Regions from separate parts of the Pseudomonas sp. REB1044 genome, predicted to be linked through region 3. Evidence: predicted binding sites of a transcription regulator. Region 3 holds the regulator's gene; each other region holds the start of a gene.
The links. Region 3 encodes FliA, which starts transcription of late flagellar genes. Its sites were predicted from a motif close to CTAAAGTTTNNNNNNNNNNNGCCGNTAA; they were not measured.
Positions count from the first base shown of each region.

Region 1: the regulator FliA is predicted to act here: its motif matches at 1,768-1,795, upstream of GKC70_RS20510 (methyl-accepting chemotaxis protein).
Region 2: the regulator FliA is predicted to act here: its motif matches at 1,359-1,386, upstream of GKC70_RS21950 (methyl-accepting chemotaxis protein).

Region 1 is NZ_CP046139.1:4,499,692-4,502,964, reverse strand. It holds gene GKC70_RS20510 (methyl-accepting chemotaxis protein) at 1-1,684, opposite strand, end outside; gene GKC70_RS20505 (neutral zinc metallopeptidase) at 1,868-2,755, opposite strand; gene pcaH (protocatechuate 3,4-dioxygenase subunit beta) at 2,955-3,273, shown strand, end outside.
Region 2 is NZ_CP046139.1:4,837,094-4,840,366, reverse strand. It holds gene GKC70_RS21950 (methyl-accepting chemotaxis protein) at 1-1,302, opposite strand, end outside; gene GKC70_RS21945 (16S rRNA (uracil(1498)-N(3))-methyltransferase) at 1,408-2,115, opposite strand; gene tatC (twin-arginine translocase subunit TatC) at 2,112-2,903, opposite strand; partial or broken gene tatB (Sec-independent protein translocase protein TatB) at 2,908-3,273, opposite strand.
Region 3 is NZ_CP046139.1:1,784,572-1,787,844, reverse strand. It holds gene GKC70_RS08500 (chemotaxis protein CheA) at 1-228, opposite strand, end outside; gene GKC70_RS08495 (protein phosphatase CheZ) at 241-1,029, opposite strand; gene GKC70_RS08490 (chemotaxis response regulator CheY) at 1,048-1,422, opposite strand; gene fliA (RNA polymerase sigma factor FliA) at 1,527-2,267, opposite strand; gene fleN (MinD/ParA family protein) at 2,264-3,106, opposite strand; gene flhF (flagellar biosynthesis protein FlhF) at 3,174-3,273, opposite strand, start outside.

The sequences.
Region 1 (3,273 bases), 2.5 Mb from region 3:
CGCCCGCTTTGCGCGCCAGGTCCACGCTGCTGTCGGTCAAGGTCTGGCTGCCGAGCATGGCGTTGGCCACCTGCTGGGTGCCGTTCTGCAAGCTGGCGATGAGTTCTTCGATTTCCTCGGTGGACTTCTGCGTGCGCTGGGCCAGGCCGCGCACCTCATCGGCGACCACCGCGAAACCGCGTCCGGCTTCGCCGGCTCGGGCCGCTTCGATGGCGGCGTTGAGGGCCAGCAGGTTGGTCTGCTCGGCCACCGACTTGATCACGTCCATGACGCTGCCGATCTTCTGGCTTTCCTGTTGCAGCAGGTTCATCGCGTCAGTGGAGCGGTGCACTTCGCTGGCCAGGCGTTCGATCTGGCTGATCGCCTCGCCCACCACCTTGTCGCCAGCACGGGCCTGGTCGTCGGCCTGGGTCGCGGCATGCGAGGCCTGCTCGGCGTTGCGCGCCACCTCCTGCACCGTGGCCGCCATTTCATGCATGGCAGTGGCCACCTGGTCGGTTTCGACCTTCTGGCTATTGGCGCCGGCGCTGGTCTGTTCGGTCACGGCCGACAGTTCTTCGGCCGCGCTGGCGATCTGGGTCACGCCGTCGCGAATGCCGCCGATCAGCTCGCGCAAGGTCGTGCCCATGCGTGCGATGCCTTGCTGCAGCACGCCGAGTTCGTCGCGGCGGGTGACCTGCAGGTTCTGCGTCAAGTCGCCGCCGGCAATGCGCTCCACCACCTCGAGGGTTTCGCGTAGAGGACGGGTGATCTGACGGGTGATGATCACGGCAGCCAGCACGCCGAACAGCAGGGCCAGCAAGGTGGCGCCGATCTGCAGGGTACGGGCATCGCCGCTTTCGATGTCGCGGCGCTCGAGCTGGATCTTGTACAGCTCGTCGCTGACCTTGACGATGTCGGCGCCTTGCACGGTCATTTCCTGGCGGGCCACGGCGATCTGCGCGGTGGCATCGCGCAGTTGGCGAACGGCTTCGCCATAACCGCGCACGGCGGTCTCGAACGGCTGGATGCCTGCGGCATCGCCTGTCAGTTGGCGCTTGAGGCCGTCGATTTCGCCGAGGGTCTGCTCGAGTTGAGTCAGCATCGCTTGCTCGGTGGCTGCGCTGGAAGCGGCGATGTAATCGCGCATGGTCAGTCGCAACTGCGTGAGTTGCTGACGCGCCTTGCTGATCGCCAGGTACTGCTGCAAACGGCCGGCGTCGCTTTCGTCGCGATTGAGCACGGTCTGGCTCAGGGCCTCGATCGCCTGCACGGCGCTGGCCGCGTTCTGGTCGAGAGTCTGCCGGGCCGCGGCGGTGACCTTGTAGCCGGCGCGCATCTTGTCGAGCGAGACGCGATAGTCGGCGATGGTCTTGCCCAGCTCGCGCAGCAGCTTGACGTTCTCAGGGCTCTTGAAGGTGTTTTCCAGGCGCTGCTGCTGGGCGGTGAAGGTGTCGAGCTTGGCCAGGGTGGTGGCGGCAGCGGCGTCGTCGCCATTGGCGATCATGTACTGCAGGCGCGCCACGCGCAGGTTGGTGAGGTCGATGTTGAGCCGGGTGATGTCGCTCATCCAGTTGCTGCGGTTGATCATGCTGCCCAGGCTGCTCCAACTGGCCAGGGCCAGCAGGCCGGTCAACAACAGGACAAGGCCGAAGCCCAGTCCGAGTTTGAGATTCACGCTCTTATCGGCAAACCATCTGTTCATGCACGCTCTCCAGAAAATGTGTGTTGCAAGGATTCACGTCGCTGGGCGTTGTTGTTTTAGAGGGCCAGCTTTGGATCCAGGGGTTATCGGCAGCAAGCGCTGTCGCTGAAACGTTTTTCAGCGGAAAAATGCCCCATTGGTCGTATTGCGATCTGGAGAAGCGAAGAAACGCCCCGAAGGGCGTTACAGATTACGGGTATTGAAGGTGTCGCAGCGGGTCAGGTCGCCGCTGCCGAAGCCGGTCTTGAACCAGCGCACGCGTTGCGCCGAGGTGCCGTGGGTGAAGGAGTCCGGGACCACGCGGCCTTGGCCCTGCTGCTGCAGGCGGTCGTCGCCGATGGCGTTGGCGGCGTTCAGGGCTTCTTCCACGTCACCGGGTTCCAGCCAGTTCAGGCGCTTCTGTGCCTGGTAGGCCCAGACACCGGCCAGGCAGTCGGCCTGCAGCTCCTGGCGTACCAGCAGACCGTTGTCGCCCTCCATGCGTTGGCCGCTGCGACGGGCGGCATCGACCTTGGCCGAGACGCCGAGCAAGGTCTGCACATGGTGGCCGATCTCGTGGGCGATCACGTAGGCCTGGGCGAAGTCGCCAGCGGCGGCGAAGCGGGTTTCCATTTCGCGGAAGAACGACATGTCCAGGTACACGCGCTGGTCGGCTGGGCAGTAGAACGGTCCGACCGCCGAAGACGCGAAGCCGCACGCCGAATTGACCTGACCGCTGAACAGCACCAGCTTGGGATCGCGGTACTGCTTGCCGGCCTGGGCGAACAGGGCCTTCCAGGTGTCTTCGGTGTCACCGAGGATCGAGGCGACGAACTGCGCCTGTTCGTCATTGGCCGGCGGCGCTTTGCTGGCCGTGGTGCCTGGTGCAGCCTGCTGTTGCTGCTGCATCTGGCCGGAGAGCTGGCCGAGCAACTGCAACGGGTCCTGGCCGGTCAGCCAGCCGATGCCGACGATCAACAGCACCGCGCCAAGGCCCAGGCCTTTACCTCCTCCGAAGCGCATACCGCCGCCCCCGCCTGAGCCGCGTGCGTCGACCACGTTGTCGCTGCGTCGGCCTTTTCGCCAGTCCATAGAGTGTCTCCGCTGTAAGGGGCAGTGCATGCAGGATAGTCCTGCGCTTGAGAGCCGGTCATCTACCGGAAAGTTGCATAACCGTATGGTTATGTCTGCCCAGCAAGTTTTCAATAGGCCGGGCGCGGTGCCTACCGGACACTGTGCGTCCGCCTGCCACGCACAGGCGGCCCGCACAATTCCAAGAGAGGACACCGGCATGCCTGCCCAGGATAACCGCCGCTTCGCGATCCGTGATCGCAACTGGCACCCCAAGGCCTTGACCCCAGACTACAAGACCTCCATTGCCCGCTCGCCACGCCAGGCGCTGGTGAGCATTCCCCAGTCGATCAGCGAAACCACAGGCCCGGACTTTTCCCACCTGCGGTTCGGCGAGCATGACCATGACCTGCTGCTGAACTTCAACAACGGCGGCTTGCCCATCGGCGAGCGGATCATCGTTGCCGGCCGTGTGGTCGACCAGTACGGCAAGCCGGTGGCCAACACCCTGGTGGAAATGTGGCAGGCCAACGCCGGTG
Region 2 (3,273 bases), 2.2 Mb from region 3:
ATCGCCCTCGCGGGCCTGCTGGTCAGCCATCAGCGCCGCTTCCGAGGCCTGCTCGGCATTGCGCGCCACGTCCTGCACGGTGGCGGTCATCTCGTTCATGGCGGTGGCCACCTGGTCGGTCTCCACCTTCTGATTGTTGACTCCCGCACTGGTCTGCTCGGTGACCGCCGAGAGCTCCTCGGCGGCGCTAGCGATCTGCGTAACACCGTCACCTATACCGCCGATCAGCTCGCGCAGACTCTGGGTCATGCGCTGCATGCTGGCCTGTAACTGTCCGAGTTCGTCGCGGCGCTGCGTCGGTGCATCCAGGCTGAGGTCGCCACTGGCCACGCGTTGCGCCGTCGAGAGGGTCTGGCGCAACGGCGCGACGATCTGCCGGGTGATGGCCAGCGCAGCGAGCATGCCCAACAGCAGCGCCAAGGCAGTGGCACCGCCGAGCAAGGTCTTGGCCTGGCGGGCGCCGCTGTCGCGTACCTGGGTTTGCGAGGCGGTCATCTGCTGACCCAGGTCGTTGATCAGCCGGTCCTGGCTGACCATGCGCTGCAAGGCCTGATTGGCGGCGTCCTGTGCCACCCCGACCTGCTCGACGGCATCGCGGTAGGCGGCCATGGCCGTCGCCGCATCGTCGAGGCTGCTGGCGTATTCAGCCGGAACCTGGGTGGGCAGGGCCTTGAGCACCGTCACCGACTGGTCGATGGCCTGCAGGGCGGTTTGCTGGAATTCTGCCTTGCCGCTGTAGGTGTAGCCGCGCACCTGGAAGCGCGCCTGCTGCAGCAGCGTGCTGGCCTGCACGATGGACTGGTACTGATTGATATCGCCGCGTTGCAGCAGACGCTGCTGGACCTGGGCAATGAGTGCGGCGGCTTTGTCGGCGCTGTCGCCGAGCATCCCGCGGGCAGCCTGGCGGCGCTGTTCGGCCTGGGTCAGGTCGGCCAGGGCCTGGCGGTACGTTTCCAGCGCCTTGCGCTGCTGCTCCAGGCGCTGGCGATCCTCGGGAATCGTGATCTTCCCTACCATTTTTTCCACTTGAGCGTTGAGCTGATCGATCGCCTGCTGCAGCGTGCCCGCGGACGACTCGTCGCGCTCACGCTCGAAGCGCTGGCGGGCGATGCGCATTTCCTGTGCATTGGCCAGGATGACCGAGATGTTGCCGAGCTTGTCGCCGCGGCTGGTGATGCTGTCCATGCCTCGCCAGCCGGTGGCAGCGATGGCCAGTGTCAGCAGCAGCACCAGACCGAAACCGACCGCAAGCTTGCGGCTGACACTGATGTTTCCCAGTGATTGGGCAACTTTTGCGAACATGACGTCCTCCCCTGGACACGCGGCGATGCCTGGATTTTTTATGGGTATTGTCTAGCCCATCGGCCAGAGGGGGAGAAACTTGACTCTTTATTTCTGATCGATCGGTCAGAAAATTCGCGACAGTAGCGCGGTAACGGCGGTTTCCACGCGCAGGATGCGCTCGCCGAGTTGCACCGGTGCCAGTCCGGCCTTGGCCAGCAGGTCCACCTCGTAGGGAATCCAACCACCTTCCGGGCCGATGGCCAGCGTCACCGGCCGGTCCACCGCCCGCGGGCAGGCTGGGTACGGTCCCGGATGCCCCACCAAGCCCAGGGTATCGGCGGCGATGGCCGGCAGGCGGTCTTCGACGAAGGGCTTGAAGCGCTTTTCGATGATCACCTCCGGCAGCACCGTGTCGCGTGCCTGTTCCAGACCCAGGATCAGGTTCTCGCGGATGCTATCGGGGTGTAGGAAGGGGGTCTGCCAGAAGCTTTTCTCGACTTTGTAGCTGTTGACCAGGATCAGCCGAGGCACGCCGAGGGTGGCGATGGTCTGGAACAGCCGCCGCAGCATTTTCGGCCGGGGCACCGCCAGCACCAGGGTCAACGGCAGTTTGGCCGGTGGCGGCTGATCGAAGCTGACGCGCAACTCGGCCTGGTGAGCGGCCAGGCTGAGCACTTCGGCCTGGCCCATGAGACCGCCGATGCGACCGACGCGCAGGCGGTCACCCACCGCGACGCGGTGGATGTTCTGCATGTGGGTGAAGCGCCGGTCGGCCAGCACCACACGGTCGGCCGCGACGAAGTCGGCCTCCTCGAGCAGCAGCAGGTTCACGGCTGGGTCGCAGGTGGCTGGTCGTCGGAATCGTTTGCCGCCTCGTCCGCCTCTTGGCCGCGCTTGCGGATCAGGCCGCCGCACAGCACGCCGATCTCGAACAGCAGCCACATGGGCACGGCCAGCAAGGTCTGGGAGAAGATGTCCGGCGGGGTGAGGATCATGCCGACCACGAAGCAGCCGATGATCACGTAGGGGCGGATTTTCTTCAGGTACTTCACGTCGACCACGCCGATCCACACCAGCAGCACCACCGCCACCGGGATTTCGAAGGCCACGCCGAAGGCGAAGAACAGGGTCATGACGAAATCGAGGTAGCTGGCAATGTCGGTCATCATCGACACGCCTTCGGGGGTGGCGCTGGCGAAGAAGCCGAAGATCAGCGGGAACACCAGGAAGTAGGCGAAGGCCATGCCGGCGTAGAACAGGATGATGCTGGAGATCAGCAGCGGGATGGCGATGCGCTTTTCATGGCGATATAGCCCAGGCGCGATGAAACCCCAGATCTGCTGAAGGATGAACGGAATGGCCAGGAACAGCGAGACGATCATGGTCAGCTTGAACGGCGTGAGGAACGGCGAGGCCACGTCGGTGGCGATCATCGTCGCGTTGGCCGGCAAATGTTCGCGCAGTGGCGCCGAGACCAGGGTGTAGATCTGCTGGGCGAAGGAGAACAGCCCGGCGAAGATCAGGAAGATGACCGCGACGCAGCGCAGCAGGCGCGTGCGCAGTTCGGTCAGGTGCGAAACCAGCGGCATCGGCTGGTCGTGATCCGGGATCTGGCTCATGGGGCTTTGGGGGCTGCGGCGGCTCAGGGTGGGTGGGCACCGCTGGCGCGGCGGGGGCATCGGTCGGGACGACCGGTGGGGTGCCGATCGACGGCGTGTCCACGGTGGGCACCGCCGGTGCCTTGTACGGGTCGAGAATGCGCTTGGCTTCTTCTTCCATGCGCAGGATGTGCTCGTTGTGCAACTGACGGCGGATGTCGTCGGCACCGATCTCGCGCTCGACCTCCATCTTGATGCTGTTGAAGCTGCGCTTGAGCCGCCCGATCCACAGGCCTGCGGTGCGCGCGGCACCCGGCAGGCGCTCGGGGCCGAGTACCAGCAGGGCGACCAGGCCGACGAGCAACAGCTCGCTGAAGCTGATACCGAACAT
Region 3 (3,273 bases):
GATGTCGAAGACGTTCTCGGCAATGTGGCAGCACTCCACCAGCTCGTTGAGCTGGAGGAAGCCGGCGCCCCCTTTTACAGTGTGAAAACCGCGAAATATGGCGTTGAGCAGGTCCGCATCATCGGGCCGGCTTTCCAGCTCGACCAGTTGCTCGGACAGTTGCTCGAGGATTTCGCCGGCTTCTACCAGGAAATCCTGAAGGATTTCTTCATCGGCGCCGAAGCTCATTAAACGTGCTCCCTAAAAACCCAGGCTGGATAGCAGATCGTCGACATCGTCCTGACCGGACACGACGTCTTCACGCTTATCGGCATGAATCTGCGGACCTTCACCCCGGGCTGGATGTTTTTCTTCATCTTTTTCAGCACGCAATTGATCGTGGTCATGTTCGATACCGGCAAAGCGGTCGACTTGACTGGCCATCAACACGAGTTTGAGCAGATTGCTTTCGACCTCGGCGACCAACGCGGTGACCCGCTTGATCACCTGCCCGGTCAGATCTTGGTAGTCCTGGGCGAGCAGAATGTCGTTGAGATGACCGGCCACCTTGCGGTTGCCTTCGGCGCTGTGCGTCAGGAAACCGTCGACGCGTTTGACCAACTCGCGAAACTCGGTCGCCGGCACTTCGCGACGCATGAAGCGCTGCCAATCGGCCGACAACGTCTGCGCCTCGGCCGACAGGTCGTTGAGCACGGGCGTGCTCTCCTCGACCAGGTCCATGGTGCGGTTGGCCGCGTTCTCGGTCAGGCGGACCACGTAGGACAGCCGTTCGGTGGCGTCGGTGATCTGCGACACTTCCTCGGCCTGCGGCATGCGCGGGTCGATCTGGAAGCTGACGATGGCGCTGTGCAGCTCACGGGTCAGTTTGCCGACCTCTTGATACAAGCCACGGTCTCGGGTCTGGTTGAGCTGATGGATCAGCTGCACCGCCTCGCCGAACTGGCCGCGCTCAAGGCTCTGCACCAGTTGTTCGGCATGCTTCTTCAGGGTCGACTCGAACTCCCCCAAAGAATCTTTTTTTGATTCCATAGCGCCCCCAGACATGCTTCAGCCGTTGACGCGTTCGAAGATCTTCTCGATCTTTTCTTTGAGCACCTGCGCGGTGAATGGCTTGACTACATAGCCGTTGACCCCGGCCTGAGCCGCTTCGATGATCTGCTCGCGCTTGGCCTCGGCCGTCACCATCAGCACGGGAATCCCCTTGAGCCGGTCGTGGGCGCGCACCTTGCGCAGCAGATCGATGCCGGACATGCCGGGCATGTTCCAGTCGGTCACCAGGAAGTCGTAGTGGCCACTTTCGAGCATCGGCAACGCCGTGACGCCGTCGTCGGCCTCTTCGGTGTTGGTGAAGCCCAGATCACGCAACAGGTTCTTGATGATCCGCCGCATCGTCGAGAAGTCGTCAACGATGAGGATTTTCATGTCTTTGTTCAATTAGACCTCCAAGCAGTCTTAAACGCGCTCGTCTCACAAGCGCGCGCTCAATCAATTCGGCACCACGGACAACGACTGCAGCGAATCGGGGCTCAGCGTGCCCGCCATTCTCCCAGGCGGCTGCGCAGACGCGCCGCGCACTGGCTGTGCAACTGGCTCACGCGCGATTCACTGACCCCCAGCACTTCCCCGATCTCCTTGAGGTTCAGTTCCTCGTCGTAGTACAGGGCCAGGACCAGACGCTCGCGCTCCGGCAGGTTGGCGATCGCATCGGTCAGCGCGGCCTGGAAGCGCTCGTCTTCCAGATCGCGCGACGGCTCGACCTGACCACTGACCCCATCCTCGTGCAGCCCCTCGTGTTCACCGTCCTGCAGCAGGTCGTCGAAACTGAACAGACGGCTGCCCAAGGTATCGTTCAGGATCCCGTAATAATCGTCGAGACCCAATTGGAGTTCGGCAGCAACCTCGTGATCTTTAGCGTCACGACCGGTTCTTGCTTCGACGCAGCGAATCGCGTCGCTGACCATACGCGTGTTGCGGTGCACCGAACGCGGCGCCCAATCGCCCTTGCGCACCTCATCGAGCATCGCACCGCGGATGCGAATACCGGCGTAGGTCTCGAAGCTCGCGCCCTTGCTGGCGTCGTATTTGTTGGCCACTTCCAGCAGACCGATCATGCCGGCCTGGATCAGGTCCTCAACCTGCACGTTGGCCGGCAGGCGCGCCAGCAGATGGTAGGCGATACGCTTGACCAGCGGCGCATAGCGCTCGACCAGCTCGTATTGGGCGTCCTTGGAGGCTTTGCTGTACATCTTGAAGCCGCTCGCGTTCATAGCACCGGTCCCGCGCTGGTGGGTTGCACCAGGCGCTCGACGAAGAATTCCAGGTGGCCGCGCGGGTTGGCCGGCAACGGCCAGCTGTCGACCTTCTGCGCGATGGCCTTGAACGCCAGGGCGCACTTGGAGCGCGGAAACGCCTCGTAGACCGCGCGCTGCTTCTGTACCGCCTTGCGCACGCATTCGTCGTAAGGCACGGCGCCGACGTACTGCAAGGCAACGTCGAGGAAACGGTCGGTGACCTTGGTCAGCTTGGCGAACAGGTTGCGCCCTTCCTGTGGGCTCTGCGCCATGTTGGCCAGGACGCGGAAGCGGTTCATGCCGTAATCGCGGTTGAGCAGCTTGATCAAGGCGTAGGCGTCGGTGATCGAGGTGGGCTCGTCGCACACCACCAGCAGCACTTCCTGGGCGGCGCGCACGAAGCTGACCACCGAGTCACCGATGCCCGCAGCGGTGTCGATCACCAGCACATCGAGGTTGTCGCCGATTTCGCTGAACGCCTGAATCAGCCCGGCATGCTGTGCCGGCGCCAGGTGCACCATGCTCTGGGTGCCGGAGGCTGCAGGCACGATGCGCACACCGCCCGGCCCCTGCAGGAGCACATCGCGCAGCTCGCAGCGCCCCTCGATGACGTCGGCCAGGGTGCGTTTGGGCGTGAGCCCCAGCAGCACATCGACGTTGGCCAGACCCAGGTCGGCGTCCAGCAACATGACCCGGCGGCCGAGCTCGGCCAGCGCCAGGGACAGGTTCACTGAAACGTTGGTCTTGCCGACGCCACCTTTGCCACCGGTGACGGCGATCACCTGTACGGGATGCATGCTACCCATGTCTGTTATTTACCTTGTCTCGCGTGGGACTTGCCCACTTGGAGGGTCGCTGTCGACTTCCGTGCGCCGTGCATCGTCAACCTACGCGCTTGTCGGGATTGTGGTAGAGATCAGCGAACATGTCGGCCATGGCCTCCTCGCTGGGATCTTCCTGCAACTGCACACTGACAGCGCGA